2 regions of the Microbacterium sp. P03 genome follow, and region 1 is predicted to be linked to the other one. Evidence: predicted binding sites of a transcription regulator. Region 1 holds the regulator's gene; the other holds the start of a gene.
What was found. Region 1 encodes HspR, which represses chaperone genes until heat shock. Its sites were predicted from a motif close to AAGTTGAGTCNNNNNGACTCAACTT; they were not measured.
Positions count from the first base shown of each region.

Region 1 (10,226 bases):
GCGACTCGACGAGGCCGAGAATCTCTTCGCGCGTGCCGAGTTCGATGTCCGCGCGATCCTGGGTCGCGCGCTGATCCTCATGGACCGCGGACAAGCCCCCTTGGCGTGGGCGCAGGTAGATGCTCTCCTGTCTCGAATCGACGAGAGCGACACGCTGGTCAGAGCACGCGTCCTCCGGGCCGCAACCCGATGTGCGAACGCGTCCGGTGACACGGAACGCGCCGCCACCGCAGCTCGTGAGCTCGCCGTGATCGCCGTGATCGTGGCGACACCGTCGCTCGCAGCGCATGCCGCGGAGGCCGCGGCCATCGTCGCGAGTCCTGACCTCGCCGCGGCGTCATGGCGTCGCGCCGTCCGCTTGTTCCACGATGCGGGACTCCCATTCGATGAGGCGGAAGCACGGCTGGGGCTCGCTTCGTCGCTTCCCCCTGCGCACCCCGAGGCGCAGGCGCAGTCCGACATCGCGGAACGAGTGCTCGCGAATCTCGGCGTCGTAGGGAGAACGACAACCCATCGCACGGATCGACTCCGCCCGCTCGACGGTCGCGCCGGCCAATTGAGCTCCCGCGAGAGGGAGGTGTTGCGCCTTGTCGCCGACGGGATGACGAACACGCAGATCTCCGAGAATCTCGGGGTCAGCCCGCACACCGTGCACCGGCACGTCGCAAACATCCTGACCAAGCTCGGCGCACCGACGCGGGCTGCCGCCGTCTCTTCGGCCGAGCGATCGGGTCAGCTGTGACCATACCTCGCACGTGCCGTCCGCGCGTGGCGATCACGGGCCTCCTTCGTCCCCGGTCATGGTGATCGTCTCCGGAAGGGTGTCGCCGCTGTCCGTCACCATGCGTCGGAACTCGTCTCCCTCGCGGATGTACAGGCCGGCCTCGCCACCTGTCACGTAGTACTGCGTGACGGCGTCGCCACCCAACATGCTCGGCGTGAGGAAGAGGAGGTACTCCCGGGTCGGTTCCAGGAGCGGCGCAGCGAGCGAGGATCCCGCACTGTCCATCTGGCGGACTTCGACGATGTCACCCGCAACAGGTGGAACGTCGGCGCTGTCGAGATCACCACCGAGCTGCGGGTTGGTCGGCGCGTTCGACACCTGGAACGTCGAGACCATCGCGTCGTCGCTCTGCCGTTGCGCCGTCACCGTTCCCACGACGATCGCCGTGCTGTCCCGTGCGAGATCATCGATGCTCTCGTACAAGGCCGCGCGACTCCCGGAAGAGGCCGAAGTGCAGCCGGTCACCGCCACCATGAGAACTGCCGCGGTGAGAATCGCGGCAGCAGCACGAGGCGCTCCGCGATGATTCACGCTGTCGCCTTCCGCAGTGGAGAAGTCATGCGTCGACACTAGGCCGCGATGACGCTCAGGTGGCGGCTGCGATGACGATGTCGCCGTTCCGGGGCATCGACCCATCGAATGTCATCCGCACCGCGCGGGCCTGATCGATGTCGATGTTGTCGACTACTTGGACGTGCACGTGCGGCTCGGTGCTGTTCCCCGAGTTCCCACATCGACCGAGCGCGTCGCCCACATCCACTCGCTCACCCGGTTGCACCTCGATGCTGCCCTGCTGGAGATGACAGAGCGCGACCACGATGCCGTCGGTCTCGATGAGCACATGATTCCCGGCGAGAGCCACCCACCCTGCCTGCGCTCGCCGCCGCTGCGTCAGGGCGTATCCGACGGAGGGGAGACCACGATACGCAGGATGGTCCGGTTCCGAGTCGTGCGTCAGAACGACGATCCCATCCACCGGAGCACGCAGGATCAGCCCGAAGCCGCGGAACCGTTCCGGTGGTTCGGGCCGCACGAGAGTGCCCACCCGGATGGGCGCGGTGCGCCCCCGGAGATCGACGGGGACGAAGTCGATCGCATACGACGACGCGAACGCGGTGGTGCCGTGACTGGGCACCCGGTCAGCGGGACTGTTCTGCACTCGCCACCGACCCTCGAACGGGTAGCTCAGGTCAACGGAGATCACCGCCATGGATCCGGTCGTCCCGATGTCGGCCGAAGTCGATCCGCCGTCACCGCCATGATCTGTCTTCCGGGCCTTGATATTCGATCCATTCCGCTTCCATGCGCCCAGGCTAGCCACCGACCCGCAGCGCTCAGTCCGCCATTGCGAGCTCGGCGACGATCGCTCCGTGGGGGCGGGGCTTCGGATGCCGTCCGGTTCGCGTATGGGTTTCGATGACGTGGAAGCCCGCGGCGCTCAGCTCGTTCGCGAGCGCCTCCGGCGGCCACCGGTAGGCGGTGATCACTGCATGATCGAACGGCTCGACGAGGGGACCGATGAAGAAGCCGATCAGAAGCGCGCCGCCTGGTCGTAGCATCCGTCCGAACTCTTCGAGTGTGGCGCGTACCGCGCTCGGGTCGTGATGAATCAGGGAGTACCAGGCCAAGATGCCGTCCACACTGCCGTCGGCATCAGGGAGCCGGTCGAAGCTGCCGACGGTGAAAGGCACGCCGGGGTAGGTATGGCGAGCATGGTCGATGAACTCGGGCACCTGATCCACGCCGCGCACGTCGTGGCCCTGCTGCACGAGATGTGCAGTCCAGTGTCCCGGGCCGCACCCCGCATCGAGGATCGGACCGTCGATGCGCGACGCCCACGAGGTGATCAGCTGCAGGTCGGACGGATGGGCGGACGAGATCGCACCGAGCTTCGCGACGTACTCACCGGCCCGGTCCGCGTAGGCAGAGGCGACAGGCGACGACATGGGGACGGTGTGGAGACTAGCGGGTGAAGGTGACGTGGATCGTGCCGCTCTCGGCGACTTCCGTCGACACGGCGTGCGAGAGCTCGAGTCCGCGGAGGTTCTCCCAGACGCCGTTGCCTCGGCCGAGCACGATGGGCGCGATTCCGACGTGCAGGTCGTCGACCAACCCTGCGCTGAGGAACTCGCGTGCCGTGCTGATTCCGCCCCCGATCCTCACGTCGAGGCCGCCCGCCGCGGCGATCGCCTCGTCGAGCACTCCCTCGATGGGTCCGGTCCGGAAGTGGAATGCGGTCCCGCCACCGAAGCGTATCGAGGGTCGCGGTGCCGAGTGCGTGAGGACGTACACAGGGAAGCCGAAGGGCGGATCTTCGCCCCACCAGCCTTTCCAGTCCGGATCGTCGGGGTGGGCGTGCAGGCCGAACATGCCGGCACCCATGATCTCCGCGCCCACGCCTGTGAAGAATGCGGTCGCGTAGGCGTCATCGACAGCCGTGGTTCCAGCGCCGCTGGTGTCGGCGAACACCTTCGCCCGGAAGGTGCGGGTTGCTGCGTAGGCCGCCGTCAGGGCCCCCCAATCCTCGCCCATGGGGCTCTCCCCGACGTTGCCCGGCGCCGCGGTGAAGCCGTCGAGCGAAGCGAACAGGTCCATGCGGATACGAGTCATCTCAGGCTTCCTTCGGCAGCGGGACACCGCGGGTGCGGTGTCCGGTTCCGCGAGTGGTCGACGCCGGGCACGCCGCCAGTCTCGCGGATGCCGCTCGCCGCGTCGACCGAATCCTCACGCGGGGGCGAGGAACCGCTCGGCGGTCCGCAGGGACAGCGCCATCGTCGCCAGCGCGGGATTGGCGCTCAGGGCGCTCGGGAAGATCGAGTTGTCGCAGATCCAGAGATTCGGGATGTCGAAACTCCGGCCGTATCCGTCGACGACGCCGGTCTCGGCATCCGTGCTCATGCGGCACGTTCCGAGGGTGTGCGCCGTGCGCGCGAGCACCATCGTGTTCGTCGCCCCGGCTCTCTCGAGGATGCGGGTCATCAGGGCGGTGGCGTGCCGATCGATCGCCTCCTCGTTCTCGCCGGCCGAGAACGAGATCCGCGCGCGCGGGATGCCGAACTCGTCCAGCTCGTCGCTCAACTCCAGACGGTTCCGCTCGGAGGGCAGGCACTCGGCGTTGATGCCGACACCGGCGTAGTAGCGGTATCCCTCGATCATCCGCACGAGATCCTCCCCCCAGAGCCCGCCGCCGCGGACGAATGTCGTGGCGAGCGTCAGGGGCATGACGCCAAGGCTCTGCAGAAGATAACCGCCCACGAAATCGGCGTCGGCGGGGCGCACCATGTCCTCCGAGATGAGAGACGACGGGTAGCCGCGGTAGCTGCGCACAGGATCGTCGAAGCGTCCCCACACCTGCACCGCGCCATGGGCGAGGAAGTTGCGTCCCACCTGCCCGCTGCTGTTCGCGAGGTCGTTGTTCAGCAGCAGGCGTGGCGTCTCCACTCCGCCCGCGCAGAGGAACAGGGCGGCGCAACGCTGGCGCCGGTCGACGCCGTCGCGCCGATAGACGACCGCGGTCACGTCACCGCGCCCGTCGAGTTCGACGGTGTGCACCATGCTGTCGGGGCGGATCTCGGCACCTGCCGCGACCGCCGCCGGGAGGTAGGTCGTGTCCATGCTGGTCTTCGCCGCGAATCGGCATCCTTGGTGGCACGCGCCGCAGTTGATGCAGGCGTTGCGGTGACCGGCATGCGGCTGGTCGACGCCGCGGGTGAGGACGGCCGCGGGCGCATCGGTCGCACGCAGGCCGAGTGCCTCGCAGCCGCGCGCCACAAGATCGGCCGACGCGTTGCGGGCGGCGGGCGGGTAGGCGTACCGACGGGACGGGTCCCAGGGATATTCGGCCGGCCCGGACACCCCGATCGTCGCCTCGACGCGTTCCAAGTACCGCGTCAGGTCGGCGTGTTCGATCGGCCAGTCCCGCCCCTCCCCGCTCTCGGTGGCCAGGCGCAGGTCCCTCGGATCGGGGCGGGGCGTGAAGGCACCCCAGTGCAGGGTCGACCCCCCGACGCCGCGCCCGCTGTTGTTCGGACCGAACGCGGTGGGGGTCTCGCCACCGCTCAGGCGTTCCGACATCCAGTTGATCTGCACGGCGTCGTTCTCGTCGGGCGTGAGGTCTTCGAGATCGAAGTTGGGCCCGGCCTCGAGGGCCACCACACGAAGGCCGCGTGCCGCGAGGGCGGCCAGCAGCGGCGCACCACCCGCACCGGTTCCGATCACGACGGCATCGACCACGTCGTCGTCGGCGAAACGCTGCATCGTCGTCAGGTTCATACCGAGCGCTCCTCTCCCAGCTCGGTCGGCTCCCAGGCGTCGCGGGCGCCCTGCCGGAGGTCGGAGAAGCCCCGCAACGGCAGCACCGTTCCGCCGGTGGCGAAGCCGTCGTAGCCGATGTGCGCCATCGTCGCGGGATGCGCCATCCACTGCCGCACGAGGTCGACGCGCGCGTCTTCGAACCAGGCGCTCAGCTGCTGCCCGGTCCATCCCTTCGGCGGCGTGAAGGACTCGTCCAGGATGCTGCGCACGGCCGCCCGCCGTTTGCCCATGTCCCCCTCCATGGCTGAGGCGATCGCGTCCAGTCCCGATCGGTAGGCCTCGGGATCGGGCGGCATGTCGGCGACGCGCCACCCGTCGCCCTCACCGCGATGCAGTTGCGCGTCCACGCGGGCGGCGAGGTCGATCCTCGGACCGTCCGGCTGCGGCACGACGACGTCGGCGAGCGCCCGCAGTGCGCTCATCGCCGCGGGCGTCAGCACCTGGGGCGCGTATTCGGGATCGTCGGCGATCGCGCGCCGCGCGAGCGTGGCCCGGACGCGCTGATCCGTGCGCGACGAGGCGATCAGCGCGCTCCACTGGGCGGGCACCGCGGGCGCGGATCGCTCGATCTCGTCCCACAGCGCGAGCGCGGCATCCGCGACCGCATCGGTGCGTTCGTACGGCAGCAGGTGGCCGGCACCGGGCAGGGTGACGAACCGCGCACGGGGGTAGAACCGACCGTGCAGATCGGGCTGCGCCTTCGCGCCCAGATCCTCGTCGTCGTCGCCGCCGAGCACCACCGCGGGAAGGTCGAGCACGCCGACGGCGTCCGAGACGTCTTCGCGGCTTCCCGACTCCAACCAGTGCCGCCACGCGACGGGAGACGCCCGACGCAGATCCGACTCCGCGACGGCATCATCGGCGGGGTCGAGCGGCGAGCCGATGTTCATGTCGATGAACGTGCGGGCCTCCGCCGTGCCGAGAGGGCCGTCCTGCACCCACGACAGCATCTGCGCACGCCGCTCTTCGGCCATCGGCTCGGGAGTCGGCGGCGAGGCGGCCAGGAGCACGACACCCGTCAGTCCGAAGAGGTTCGCGGTGCCGTTCAGCACCCGCGCGGCGACGACGGACGCCACTTTGCCGCCCATGCTGTGCCCCGCCAGCATCCAGCGCTGCGCTCCGTCACGGACGATGCGCGCGATCACGTGGTCGGCCAAGCCCGCGACCGACAGGTCGTCGGTGACGGGCTCGTCCCCGAAGCCGGGCAGCTCGATCCCGACCACGCGCAGGCGAGACTGCAGCCGCGCCGACAGACCGTCGAACTCGCGGGCACTCGATCCCAGCGCGTGCAGCGCGTAGAGCGTGGGCGCGGCGTTCAGGGCGTCACCATCCCACCGTTGACGTTGAGCGTTTCGCCCGAGACGTAGCTCGACTCGGCGGATGCGAGGAAGACGAACGCCGGGGCGATCTCGGCCGGCTGCCCGGCCCGCTTGTAGGTGCTCTCCTCATCGAAGTCCGCCATCTGGTCGTCGGATACCCCGCCCGACACCTGCAGCGCCGTCCAGGTGGGGCCGGGGGCCACGACGTTCACACGAATGCCGCACGGAGCCAGCTGCTGGGCGAGCCCCTTCGACAGGTTGTTGATCGCCGCCTTCGTGGCGGCGTAGTCGAGTCTGTCGGGGGCGGGTTGGTACGCCTCGAGCGAGGCGGTGTTGATGATCGTCGAGCCTGGCTGCAGGTGCGGCAGCGCGGCCTTCACGAGCCAGAACGGCGCGAACACGTTCGTGCGGAAGGTCGACTCGAACTGCTCGTCTGCGAGGTCTTCGACCCGGTCGACCGCGACCTGCTTCCCGGCGTTGTTGACAAGGATGTCCAGGCCGCCGAGGGCTGCGACGGCGTCCCGCACGATCTCGCGGCAGCGCGCGGCGTCGGTGATGTCGGCGACGATGGCGACCCCGACGCGGCCGGCCTCGCGGATCAGCTCGATGATGTGCTCGGCATCGCCCTCCTCGTCGGGCAAGTGGACGATGGCGACGTCGGCGCCTTCCCGAGCGAAGGCGATCGCGGTCGCGCCGCCGATGCCCGAGTCGCCGCCGGTGATGAGCGCTCGGCGCCCCTGCAGCCGGCCCGTGCCACGGTAGGTCTTCTCCCCGAGGTCGGGCACCGGCGTCATGCGCGACTGCACCCCCGGCTCAGGCTGATGCTGGATCGGCGGCTCGACGCGGTCATACCGTGTGAGCGGGTTGTCGAAGCTGTACTGGTCGACGGGTTCGGGCATGTCCTCACGATAGGAGGGGCCTCCGACGCGATCGGAGGGGTTGCATCGACGTCGATGACGTGCGAGGGCGGGCGGGTCGTCAGCGTGGGGGGTGGTCGGCGAGCCACGCCTTCGCCGCCCGGACGGGGGCGCGGGCGAGCCACGCGTCGGTGATGACTTCTGCGAGAACGCCCTGAGGGATCGCGGAGAGTCGGACCAGCACCGCGGGGTACCCGTCGAAGTGCGGGATGGTGAAGAAGTGCTGCGGGGAGCTGCCGATGAGCGCATCCCTCATCTCGACGCTCTCCGTGCGAGCTCCGACCACGGTGCCGCCGGGCCATGTGCGTCCGAGCTCGGCCAGCTGGCGCTCGTCGGTCGCACTGGGCCCACGCTCCCAGACGAACATCCGGTCGTGCACGCGCCAGCTCGCGCCGCCGCCGTGACCTTCGACCTTCTCGACCGTGTCGGGCATCGCGAGGGCGAGCGCGCGGACGTCGTCGAGGGTCGGCATAGGCGATATCCTCCCGCCATCCTCCCGCGTCCGCCAGCCCGGACTCACTCGGGCGGGAGAGCCGCGTCCTCGTCGGTGCCGGGCGGCAGGGGGCGTCGTGGCTGCCACAGCATCACCTCGCGCGACCGGCGAAAGCGTGTCCCGTGCCGCACGGAGACGACGGATCCGCTGATCTCGGCGGCGAACACGCGTGCGCCCGGCCGGTTCTGCCGTTCGGCGACCATCTGCGATTCGAGATCGCGCACACGGTGATGCAACTCCCGAACCCGCTCTTCGAGCTCGATGATGCGCGCGATCGCCGGCAGGCTCATGCCGTCACCCGACAGGCGACCGACCTCGCGCAACTGCTGCACATGGCGCAACGAGTAACGCCGCGAGCCCCCCTGGGTGCGCTCGGGCACGACCAGCCCCAGCCGGTCGTACTGCCGGAGCGTCTGCGGGTGCATGTTCGCAAGCTCCGCAGCCGCCGCGATCGCGAAGATCGGGGAGTTCTCGTCGAGATCGTCATCCATCGGTGCTCACCTCCCGTCCGTCCCTTCGCGTCCTGCCCTCGTGCGACACGACTCCGGAAGAGGCGCGTGCGCGCCGCCACCACCGCAGCGGGCGTCCATCGCACCGGAGTCGTGTCATGGGATCGCCGGGCGCCTAGCCGCGCGCCTTCGTCATGAGGTCGGCGCGAGGGTTCTCCTTCGGCTCCAGCTCCTGGAACTTCGCGAGCGCCTCGCGAGCGGCGTCGTCGAGGTGCGACGGCACGGCGACCTGCACTTCCGCGAGGAGATCGCCGATACCCTTCGACGTCTGCACGCCACGACCTTTGACGCGCAGCACACGCCCCGACGGGGTGCCCGGGGCGACGCGCAGCTTGACGGGGTCGCCGCCGAGCGTGGGCACCTCGATCGTGGCGCCGAGGGCCGCCTCGGTGAAGGTGACCGGCACGGTGACGCGCAGATTCAAATTGTCGCGGGTGAACACCGGATGCGGCCGCACCGCGACCTGCACGACGATGTCACCCGTCTCGCCGCCGTCCGGCGAAGGACGTCCGCGACCGCGCAGACGGATCTTCTGCCCGTCCGACACCCCCGCGGGGATCTTCACCTTGAACGGCTTGCCGTCCTCGCCCTGCAGCGTGATGGTCTCGCCCTTGGTCGCCGTGAGGAAATCGATCGTCGTGCGGGCCGTGACATCGGCCCCCCGCGTGGGTCCGCCGAAGCCGCGGTAGCCCCCGCTGGTCTGACCGAAGCCACCCGAGCCGAAGCCGCCGCCCTGGTTGAACATCGAGAAGATGTCTTCGAACTCCTGCGGATTCTGCGTGCGGGTACCGCCGCGCCCCTGACCGAAGCGGCTGAAGACGTCCTCGAACCCGCCGGCGCCCTGGCCGCTCGCCGTGAAGCGCGCGCCCGAGCCCATCGCGCGGATCTGGTCGTACTCCTGTCGCTGCTCCGTATCGGAGAGCACCGAGTACGCCTCACTGATCTCCTTGAACTTGGCCTCGGCCGCGGCATCCCCCTGATTGGAATCAGGGTGATACTTGCGCGCCAGCTTGCGATAGGCCTTCTTGAGGTCGGCCTCGGTGATCTCCTTCGGCACGCCGAGCACCGCGTAGAAGTCCTTGTCGAACCAGTCCTGACTGGCCATGGATGCTCCCTCCGGGGCTATTCGGCCGGCACCGCGACGACGACCTTCGCGGGCCGCAGTTCGACGGAACCGAGACGGTACCCGGTCTCGACGACCTCCAGCACGGTCGACTCGGTCGCGCCCGGCGTGGGCACCTGGAAGATCGCCTCGTGCTGCTGCGGATCGAAGACCTCGCCCGCAGCGCCGTAGGACGTGATGCCGAGCTTCTCGGCGGCCGCACGCATCTTGACGGCGATCGCCGCGAAGGGCGTGCCCTCCTCGAGGTCACCGTGCTTCTCCGCGCGATCGAGGTCGTCGAGCACCGGCAGCAGGGACGTCGCCGCGCGCCCCTGGGCGCGCTCGACCTCCAGCTGACGCTGCTCTTCGGTGCGTCGGCGGTAGTTGGCGTACTCGGCGGTCAGACGCTTGAGGTCCAGCAGCAGGGAGGCGTCCTTGTCGTCGGCCTCCGCAACCGCGGCCTCGTCGGACTGCTCCGCTCCGAGGATGTCGTCGACCGTCAGCTCATCCTGCGACTGAGGGTCGGAAGCCTGAGCTTCCGACCCCTCGTCGTCCGGACGAACTTCGTCGTTGTCGAAGTTCTTGTCCGTCATGATCCCTACTTCTTGCTCTCGTCGTCGTCTTCGACCACCTCGGCGTCGATGACGTCCTCCTCGGGGTTCGGCACCTCGCCGTTGCCCGGGTCGGTCGCCGCCGGGTCGGGCGTCTCGCCCGCGGCCTGCGACGATGCGTAGATCGCTTCGCCCAGCTTGCCCTGGCTCGCGTTGAGCTTGTCGAACGCGGCCTTC
Region 1 is NZ_JBIGIM010000004.1:334,202-344,427, forward strand. It holds gene ACFXOO_RS12860 (LuxR C-terminal-related transcriptional regulator) at 1-742, shown strand, start outside; gene ACFXOO_RS12865 (hypothetical protein) at 776-1,207, opposite strand; gene ACFXOO_RS12870 (M23 family metallopeptidase) at 1,371-1,994, opposite strand; gene ACFXOO_RS12875 (class I SAM-dependent methyltransferase) at 2,119-2,730, opposite strand; gene ACFXOO_RS12880 (dihydrofolate reductase family protein) at 2,747-3,394, opposite strand; gene ACFXOO_RS12885 (GMC family oxidoreductase) at 3,509-5,056, opposite strand; gene ACFXOO_RS12890 (alpha/beta fold hydrolase) at 5,053-6,480, opposite strand; gene ACFXOO_RS12895 (SDR family oxidoreductase) at 6,414-7,316, opposite strand; gene ACFXOO_RS12900 (MmcQ/YjbR family DNA-binding protein) at 7,396-7,806, opposite strand; gene ACFXOO_RS12905 (heat shock protein transcriptional repressor HspR) at 7,851-8,318, opposite strand; gene ACFXOO_RS12910 (DnaJ C-terminal domain-containing protein) at 8,452-9,441, opposite strand; gene ACFXOO_RS12915 (nucleotide exchange factor GrpE) at 9,459-10,031, opposite strand; gene dnaK (molecular chaperone DnaK) at 10,037-10,226, opposite strand, start outside.

Region 2 (10,226 bases), on a different contig from region 1:
TGACACCCAGCACCGCGCCGATCACGGACCCCACGATCGGTACGAGACCCGCGAGGCCGGCGACGATCGCGACGCCGAGGCCGCGCACGAAGAAGGCGAGGGCATCCACGGTCGATCGGAGGAACCCGTAATCGGCTTCGGGAACCTCGCCACCCTCTCGGCGTTCCACGGCGCGCCAAATGCGGTCGTAGAAGGGCTCCCCGACGATGAGCGTGAGCGTCGTGAATGTGACCGCCGCGAGCACGAGGGCCGATCCGAGAACAGCGGTACCCACCGCCGCGCGGATGAGGGTCGCCCAGATGCCCGGCCAGCCGTCGGCGAACGGCGTCAGCGCGTCCGCCAGGTCGGGGAGCACGAGGGCGAGGCCGACGAGCGCAGCGCTCAGTACCAGACCGACGATCGCGGCGGGGACGAGACCGAGTGCCATCACACCGGGGCGCTTGCGCCACCATCCGAAGCCCGCGATGAGCAACCGCACACCGTGGAAGAACGACCCGAAGAACCCCTGCACCTCACCAGCGTACGAGCACGACCTCGCCGAGCACGACCTCGCTCAGTGCGACGCCGGAATCTCGACGGCGGCGACACCCGGCATCCCGAACCATCGCCGTCCATCCTGCGATTCGACGACCGTCACCAGCACGGCATCGCACGTCGCGCACCGAGCCACGACGCCCATCGGCGAGACGTAGACAAGACATGTTGCGACCACGGCTGTGGTGCCGCAGTGGGCGCACCGCGCGGAGCGGTCGGTGAGGTCGGCTCCGAGCGCGTCGACGAGGGTCCCGGCGAGGGCATTGCCGTCGAGGTGGGTCATCACGTTCCTCCGAACCGCTCTGTGCGTACCCGACCCGGGTGGTGCCCCGCCGCGACGAGCCACTCGGCCACCGTCTCGACGAACGACGTGGGACCGCAGACGTAGACGAGCGGGTCGGATGCCGCGTCCCACGTGAGAGCCGTGAGCTGCTCACGGGTGACGCGGCCGGGGGCGGAGTGATACTCCTGCGGTGCGCGCCGGGTGTAGATGAAGTCGAGCTGGAGCGGATGCGCGGTGGTCGTGAACGACTGCAGTTCGCTCCGGAAGAAGACGTCTGCCGGCGTGCGGACCGAGTACAGCATTCGCAGGCGCGTCTGATCGCCTGAGGCGGCGTGAGCGGAGGCGATCGCGTACAGCGGGACGACCCCCGATCCTCCGGCGATGAGCTGCACGGGCGGCGCCGCCGGGGCGGCGGGGGGCGTCCAGATGAAGAAGGCGCCGAGCGGGCCGTGCACCTCGACGGGGTCGCCGACCTGCAGGTCGTGCACGAGGAAGGGCGACACCTCGCCGGTCGGCACTTCGTCGACGGCCAGGGTGATCCGCGTCCCCTCACCGGACGACGCCAGCGAGTACGAGCGCGTCGCCTGGTAGCCGTCCGGGGCGGTCAGGTGGACGTCGACGTGAGCGCCCGCGTCGTTCCCCGGCCACGTGGGGACGTCGAAGACGAGCCGTCGTGCGTGCGAGGTCTCCGCGGTTGCCGCGACCAGCGTCGCGACGTGCCACGCGGCAGGGCGGCGGATCACCAATAGCGCTCCTCGCGCCAGGGGTCGCCGTGCAGGTGGTAGCCGTTCTGCTCCCAGAAGCCGGGATCGTCGGTCGGCATCGTGACGAGCCCCTTGACCCACTTCGCGCTCTTCCAGAAGTACAGATGCGGCACGAGCAGGCGCGCGGGGCCGCCGTGCTCGGGGTCGAGCGGTTCGCCGTCCGCCTCGAACGCGATCCACGACTTCCCGTCCAGGAGGTCTTCGAGGGGCACGTTCGTCGTGTAGCCGCCGTAGGAGTGCGCCATGACGAACTCGTGGGCGGTCTCGACCTCCGCGAAGATGGCGTCCAGGGGCACTCCGCGCCATGGCATCTGCAGCTTCGTCCAGTGCGTCACGCAGTGGATGTCGGTGGTGATGTCCTCCAGGCCGAGAGCGCGCAGCTCGTCCCACGACCACGTGTTCGTGCCGTTCTCGGTCTGGACGGAGAAGGACCAGTCGGCGGGGGTGACGCGCGGCGTGGGCCCCGCGGAGAGCACCGGCCAGTCCTCGGTCAGCGTCTGTCCGGGAGGAAGGCGGGGGTCGCGATCGCGTGAGCGGCCGGAGAAGCCTCGGGTGATGAACGACATGGTGTCTCCTCGCGTGCGATGGTCACTCGTGTGGTTTCAGAGTAGCCACATCCGTCGTCCGCGAAGAGGGGGTTTCCGGGTCTTCTCGACGCATGTCGTGCCCCCCGGGAATACCGCAGACCGCATTCCGTTGAACTTGATACGTCTTAGCTCAAGTTCCGATTTTCGGCGGTGCTTGATTCATATCCACAGGAGAAAACATGCCTGACGACTTCACTTCCTCCGGCGCCGACGGTGACGCGACGCCCTTCGACGATTTCCTCGCCCGCTACCTCGACGGCGAGCGCGCCCGCGCCGCACGTTCCATCGACCTCAGCCGCTTCCTCAGTGCCCGCACGCAGGGCATCCTCCAGACCGCCGGGCAGTTCGCCTTGGAGCGCGGTCAGCACGAGCTCGACGCCCTGCACGTCCTGCGCGTGATCGTGAACGAGGACCCGGCCAATCTGGCGGTGCGACGCCTCGGCGTCGATCCTCAGGCGATCGCCCGTGCCGCCGAGCAGCGGCTTCCGGCCGCGTCGGGCGCGGCATCCGTCGACGGCGCCGTCATCGCGCCGTCCGTGCAGCGTGCGCTGTTCCACGCGTACCAGGTGGCCCGCGCCTCGGGCTCGACGTATGTCGACCCGGAGCACCTCTTCTTCGCGCTGGTCATCGGCCAGGATGCTCCCGCCGGTCAGGTGCTCGCGCAGGCCGGTGTGACCGCCGAAGCCCTCACGCAGGGAATGCGTGAGACCGTCTCGCCCGAGGGCATGCCCTCGGCGCCCCCGTCGAACGACACCGAGCCCTCGGAGACGCCGATGCTCGACACGTACGGCACCGACCTCACCGCCCAGGCGCGCGAAGGCGCTCTCGATCCGGTGATCGGTCGGAGCGATGAGATCGAGCAGACCATCGAGATCCTGAGTCGGCGTACGAAGAACAACCCTGTTCTCATCGGCGAGGCCGGCGTCGGCAAGACCGCCATCGTGGAGGGACTCGCCCGCGCGATCGTGGCAGGAGCCGTGCCGGAGCAGCTGCGCGACAAGCGGGTCATCAGCCTGGACCTTCCGGCCATGCTCGCCGGAACGCGCTACCGCGGCGATTTCGAGGAGCGTCTCACGCAGACGATGGATGAGATCGCAGCCCGCAAGGGCGAGGTGATCGTGTTCCTCGACGAGGTGCACACCGTCGTGGGTGCCGGCGGGGCCGGCGACGGCGGCATGGACGCCGGCAACATCCTCAAGCCTCGCCTGGCGCGCGGTGACCTCCACCTCGTCGGCGCCACGACACTCGCCGAGTACCGCCGCATCGAGAAGGACCCCGCGCTGGAGCGCCGGTTCCAGCCGGTGCGCGTCGGAGAGCCTTCCGTGAGCGATGCGGTGCTGATCCTTCAGGGTCTGCGCGGCGCGTACGAGGAGCACCACCGCGTGACGTACACGGATGACGCTCTGCGCGCCGCCGTCGAGCTGTCCGACCGCTACGTGAGTGACCGCGTGCTGCCCGACAAGGCGATCGACCTGATCGACCAGGCCGGCGCGCGGCTGCGGCTGCGGTTGGGCGTGCCCGTGGACATCTCGGGAATGATCGAGAAGCTCGCGGTGCTCGAGGCCGACAAGAACGCCGCGGTCTCGGCGGAGCACTACGAAGAGGCTTCGCGCATCCGCGACGACATCACGCAGCTGCAGGCTTCGATCGAGTCTGCGACGGCCAACGGCGCAGGTCATGACGGAGCGACCGTGGTCGACGAGACGCAGATCGCCGCCGTCATCAGCCGAGCCACCGGCATTCCGGTCTCGCGTCTGACCGAGACCGAGCGCGAGCGGCTCGCCCTCCTCGAGGAGGAGCTGCACGGACGGGTGATCGGGCAGGATGCCGCGGTCACCGCGGTCGCGAAGGCCGTGCGTCGCAACCGCACGGGCATGGGCGACGCGCGTCGACCGGTCGGGTCGTTCCTGTTCCTGGGTCCCACGGGCGTGGGCAAGACCGAGCTGGCCAAGTCGCTTTCGCACGCTCTGTTCGACAGCGCGGACGCCGTGATCCGGTTCGACATGAGCGAGTTCGGCGAGCGGCACACGGTCGCGCGCCTCGTCGGTGCCCCTCCGGGATACGTCGGCTACGACGAGGCGGGGCAGCTCACCGAGAAGGTGCGCCGGAACCCGTACGCCGTGATCTTGTTCGACGAGATCGAGAAGGCTCACCCCGACGTGTTCAACCTTCTGCTGCAGGTGCTCGACGACGGCCGTCTCACCGACGGTCAAGGACGTACGGTCGACTTCCGGAACACCGTCATCGTCATGACCTCGAACATCGGCAGCGAGTTCCTGGCGTCGCGTTCCGGAGCGATCGGCTTCATCGCCGATGGTGGCGGCGAGTCCGGATTCGGGTCGGACAAGGACTTGCGCGATCGGGTCATGGGCAAGCTGCGCGAGGCGATGCGACCGGAGTTCCTCAATCGCATCGACGAGATCGTGCTCTTCCGCAAGCTGGATCGCGCGCAGCTCGGCGAGATCGTGAGTCTCATGCTCGCCACCACTGCCGAGCGGCTGGCCGGCCGTGACGTCACGCTCGACGTGACGGACGACGCCGTCGCCTGGCTCGCCGAGCACGGGTACGAGCCCGAGTACGGCGCCCGTCCGCTCCGCCGGCTGATCCAGCGCGAGGTCGACGACCGCGTGGCCGACCTGTTCGTGACGGGCTCGCTCGTCGACGGGGGAGCGGTGACGGTGGATGCCGCGGCCGGCGCCCTCGTCGTCGACGCAGCGCGGATCGCCCTGGCCGCCTGACCGGACCGCTCCGCGGTCGACCGCACCTGATCGGCGAGACGCCCCGCATCGCGGGGTGTCTCGCCGATCGTCGTATCAGCGCCCTGCAGGTCGGACGAATGGGGCATGCTCGGGATATGACACGCGCACACCTCTCACTGGGAGTGGCCGGGTCGCTCGGCCCGGAGACGATCGCAGCGATCGCGGCGAAGGCCGAGGCATCCGGCTACCACGCCCTGTGGGTCAACGACACGCCGACCGGGGATTCGCTGGCCGCGCTCGGTGCAGCCGCGCAGGTGACCGACACGCTCGTCCTCGCGACGGGGGTGCTCCCGGTCGACCGGCGGTCCGCCGGGGAGATCGTCCGCGCCGTCCGAGCGCACGCACTTCCGCAGGAGAGGCTCGTACTCGGCATCGGTGCCGGGCAGCGCAGAGCCGGGGGCCTGGCGCTCGTCGGCGACGCCGTGCGCATGCTCCATGGCGAGACCTCCGCGCGGGTTCTCGTGGGGGCGCTGGGACCCAGGATGCGGCTGCTCGCCGCGGAACAGGCGGATGGCGCTCTGCTCAGCTGGCTCAGTCCGGACGAAGCTGCGGCGCAGGCCAAGACCCTGCGCGATGACGCGGGGATGGCGGGACGAGTCGACGGCGGGTACGCCGCGCTCTACGTGCGGACCGCCGTCGACGAGGCCGCCATGCGGCGTCGCGACGAGGAGGGCGCGCAGTACGCCGGCTATCCCGCCTACGCGGCCAACTTCGCCCGCCTGGGCCTGACACCCGCGGACACGATGCTTCCGCTTCCGGGCGGCGCGGGGATCGGCTCCGGTCTGGCCGCATTCGCGACGGCCGTCGACGAAGTCGTGTTGCGCGCGATCACCGCGGGAGACGACCTGGAGCACTACCTGTCCTTCGTCGACCGTGCGCGGGGCGCGCTGACGATCAGCGACGCCCGGGTGACAGACTGACACGGTGAACCGCCGACGTCGACGACCCTCTTCCGCCTCCGGCATCGCCCGGCTCGCCACGAGACTCGCGCTCGGTGCTCTGCTCATGATCGCGGGCGTCTCCCACCTGACCTGGGGCAGACGCGGGTACCGCATGGTCGTCCCCGACTGGGCGGTGACGCTTCTGCGACTCGACAAGGACGCGATCGTCGTCGGCTCGGGCGTGGTGGAGGTCATGCTCGGCGGTGCGCTGGTCGCCCTGCCGAGGGAGCGGCGCACGATCGGGGCGCTGGTGGCGGCATTCTTCGTCGCCGTGCTTCCGGGCAACGTCCACCAGTGGCGTACCGGGCGGGACGCCCCGATGCTCGACACGGACCGCAAGAGGTTCGCGCGTCTTTTTCTGCAGATCCCCCTGGTGGCCGGAGCGATATGGAGTACCTCTCGATGAGCGTGACCGTAGGAGCCATCTTCATCCCGGACTTCCCGCCCGAAGACCTGCGGGGCGCGGCGCTCGCGGCGGAGGAGGCGGGCGTCGCAGAGTTGTGGCTGTGGGAGGACTGCTTCCGCGAGTCGGCGTTCGCCGCAGCATCCGCCGTCCTGGCGTGGACGAGCACCCTGCGCGTCGGGATCGGCGTGGCGCCGATGCCGCTGCGCAACGTCGCGCTGACGGCGATGGAGATCGCGACGCTCGAGCGCATATTCCCCGGACGATTGATTCCCGGTGTCGGACACGGTGTGCTCCCGTGGATGGCGCAGGTCGGCGCACGTGTCGCGTCTCCGCTGACGCTCATGCGCGAATACGTGCCGGTGCTCCGGGAGCTCCTGGCCGGCGCCGCCGTCAGCACGACCGGCCGATACGTCACGCTCGACGAGGTGACGCTGGACTGGCCGCCCGCCTCGCCCCCCGTCGTGCTCGCCGCCGGTGAGGGTCCGAAGACCGTGCGCCTCACCGGCGAGGTCGCCGACGGCACCATCCTTCCGGCGGGCAGCACCCCCGAGCGCGTCTCCCGTACTCTCGCGCTCGCTCGCGAGGGGCGGGCGGCGGCGGGCCGCGACGGCGATCACGAACTCGTGGTGTTCGTGATCGCCGCATTCGGCCAGGACGACGCGCGGGCGCGGGTGCGCACGGACCTGCAGCGGTGGGAGACCGAGCCGGATCCGTCGCTCGACGTCGCCGGTTCACCCGCACGGGTCGCGGACGCGGTGCTGCGCTTCGCCCGCGCGGGCGCGACGTCGGTGATCCTGCAGCCGACCGGTGACGAGTCCGATCTCGGCGCCTTCTACAGCGGTGTCGGCGAGGTCAGCCGGCTCGTGGCGGCTGGCGAGGAGGCGTGACGGATCCTGCGGGAGTCGGCACGGTCTCGGCGCCGACCGTCGCGATCGCGGGAGCGAGCGGATTCGTCGGGCACGCGCTCGTTCGAGCCTTCCGCGAGGACGGCTACCGGGTGCGGATCATCGGTCGTCGCGGCCCCGACGCACGGTGGGACGATTCCGGCTCGGTGCACCGTGCCGTCGACGGCGCGCAGGTCGTCGTGAACCTCGCCGGCACGTCTGTCAACCGCCGGTACACCGACGACAACCGCGACGAGATCCTCCGTTCGCGGATCGAGACGACCCGGATGCTGCGCCAGGCGATCACCGACGCCGAGGCGCCTCCTGCGCTCTGGATGAACGCCAGTACGGCGACGATCTACCGCCATGCGATGGACCGTCCGCAGATCGAGAGTACGGGAGCGCTGGGCACCGGGTTCTCGGTCGATGTGGCGCGCAACTGGGAGGACGAGCTGTTCCGCGGCGAGCTGCCCGAGACGCGTCGCGTGGCGCTGCGGATGGCGATCGTGCTCGGACGCGGGCCGGCCACCGACATCCTGTTCCTGCTGGCCAGGTTCGGGCTCGGCGGCACCCAGCACGACGGGTGGTGGCCGCACCACCGCCGGTACCGCGGCATCGGCGCACACCCGACGGACTCCGAGTGTCTCTGGCACCGCTCGCGGGGCCGGCAGCGCTTCAGCTGGATCCACATCGACGATGCCGTCGGAGCCGTGCGCTTCATCCGCGACCATTCGCGGATCGAGGGGCCCGTCAACCTGTCCTCGCCCGCGCCCAGCGACAACCGCGAGCTGATGAAGACGCTCCGCGCTGTGGTGCGGATGCCGTTCGGTGTCCCGTCGTGGCGGTTCGTGCTGGAACCCGCGATGTGGGTGCTGCGGACCGAGCCGGAGCTCGTCCTGAAGAGCCGCTGGGTGCTTCCCGACGTCCTGGTCGGTGCGGGCTTCACGTTCTCGTATCCCTCGCTCGAGCCCGCGCTGCGCGCGATCTGGGCGGAGCGCGGGGCTCGCTGAGGAAGGGGATGTGCGCGATGCGCACGCACACGCCCCTGCGGCCGGGCCGTCAGGAGCGACTCCGCGAGGAGCGCATGGCTCGCACGTGCGCGATCTGACCGTCGGCCGCGAGACGCGCGTAGCCGTCGGATTCTCGCGCGTACAGGGCGATCCGCCCCTGCGCGTCGTGATGCACGCCCCACCCGTAGCGCTTGCCCAGGGGTGAAGACCGCAGGCAGGGCTGACCCTTGGCGAAGAATGCCTCGCGGGCGGCAGGCCGGTCGGACTCGGGCACCCCCGCGCGGCGCGCGTATGTCTCGAAGACGACGTCGTCGGAGGTGAGCGCGTAGGGCGCGGCGCTGACGAGCGCGTAGTGCAGCTTGGCGATCGTGGGATCCGCCCTGGCCGGTGGCTCGACGGCGTTGTCGACCGGGCAGTCGTCGGCGACCTCGATGAACGTGTCGACGTAATTCGTCGTGTGCATGGCGCCACGCTAGCGGCTGCACACGACATCTCGCGCCCGTGTCGGTGGTCGATGGAAGACTTCGACCATGCTGTTGGCAGAGTTGGTCTCCACCGCCCGCGCGGTCGCCGCGACCCCCTCGCGTACCGCGAAGATCGCCGCGCTCGCCGATCTGCTCAGCCGACTCGACGAGCACGAGGTCGCGCCTGCCGTCGGACTGCTCATCGCGCGTCCGCGGCAGGGGCGTGTGGGGGTCGGTTGGCGGGGCATGGGGGGCCTCGACGTCGGCCACGCCACCGAACCGGTTCTGACCGTCGATGACGTCGACCTCTTCCTCGACGAGCTCCTCGCCACCTCGGGCGCGGGCTCCGCCGCCGTCCGCTCCGGGACCCTCCGCGCATTCGCCGATCGAGCGACCGCTGAGGAGTGGGAGTTCACGACCAGGGTGATCCTCGGGGAGCTGCGCACGGGTGCGCTGGAGGGCGTTCTGCTCGACGCCATCGCTGCGGCGGCCGATCGTCCCTCCGCCGATGTGCGGCGGGCCGCGATGCTGTCGGGCGATCTCGGCGAGACCGCGCGGCTCGCGCTCGCCGGAACGGCGGCAGACCTCGACGCGGTGGGTCTCGTCGTCGGCCGACCCGTCATGCCCATGCTCGCCTCGACGGCCGCGACGCCGGCGGACGCGCTCGCCGTGACGGGCGCGGCATCCGTCGAGTACAAGCTCGACGGCGCACGCATCCAGGTGCACCGCGACGGGGCAGACGTGAGCGTCTTCACGCGCACTCTCGCCGAGATCACGTCCCGCGTGCCCGAGATCGTCGAGGCCGTGCGGCAGCTGCCGGTGGAACGCGTCATCCTCGACGGCGAGACGCTGTCGCTCGACGAGGACGGCGGCCCCCGACCGTTCCAGGACACGATGGCCCGCTTCGGCTCGGAGGCGTCGTCGTCGGTGGTCCTCCGGCCGTGGTTCTTCGACATCCTGCACGTGGACGGCCGCGACCTCCTTGACGAGCCGCTGTCTGCGCGCCTCGTCGAACTCGAGCGGGTGGTCGGCCTGCTGCGCATGCCGGGAGTCGTCACCGACGACCCGGAGACGGCGGAGCAGCTCTCGCGTGAGGCGCTGTCGGCGCGTCACGAGGGAGTGATGGTGAAGGCGCTCGACTCGACATACGCTGCAGGGCGTCGGGGAAAGAGCTGGGTCAAGGTCAAGCCCGTGCACACGTTCGACCTCGTCGTGCTCGCGGTGGAGTGGGGCTCGGGTCGTCGCACCGGATTGCTGTCGAACCTGCACCTCGGGGCATTCGATCCGACGGGCGAGTTCGGCGAGCCGGGCGGGCTCGTCATGGTCGGTAAGACCTTCAAGGGACTCACCGACCAGCTGCTGCAGTGGCAGACCGCGCACTTCGAGGCGCAGGCGATACGGCGGACCGCCTCGACCGTCTTCGTGGAACCGTCGACAGTCGTCGAGATCGCCATCGACGGCGTACAGCGTTCGACCCGCTATCCCGGGGGAGTGGCGCTGCGATTCGCCCGGGTCAAGCGGTATCGCGACGACAAGTCCGCGGCCGAGGCCGACACGATCGGAACGCTTCGACGGATGCTCGCTCCCTGACGCG
Region 2 is NZ_JBIGIM010000001.1:740,781-751,006, forward strand. It holds gene ACFXOO_RS03565 (EI24 domain-containing protein) at 1-511, opposite strand, end outside; gene ACFXOO_RS03570 (DUF6510 family protein) at 554-817, opposite strand; gene ACFXOO_RS03575 (FAD-binding oxidoreductase) at 817-1,560, opposite strand; gene ACFXOO_RS03580 (molybdopterin-dependent oxidoreductase) at 1,557-2,147, opposite strand; gene ACFXOO_RS03585 (ATP-dependent Clp protease ATP-binding subunit) at 2,348-4,906, shown strand; gene ACFXOO_RS03590 (LLM class flavin-dependent oxidoreductase) at 5,023-5,847, shown strand; gene ACFXOO_RS03595 (hypothetical protein) at 5,933-6,274, shown strand; gene ACFXOO_RS03600 (LLM class flavin-dependent oxidoreductase) at 6,271-7,161, shown strand; gene ACFXOO_RS03605 (epimerase) at 7,158-8,168, shown strand; gene ACFXOO_RS03610 (DUF6157 family protein) at 8,218-8,631, opposite strand; gene ACFXOO_RS03615 (ATP-dependent DNA ligase) at 8,699-10,222, shown strand.
Region 2: a site for HspR is predicted at 2,281-2,305, ahead of ACFXOO_RS03585 (ATP-dependent Clp protease ATP-binding subunit). Genes of this name have one in related genera too.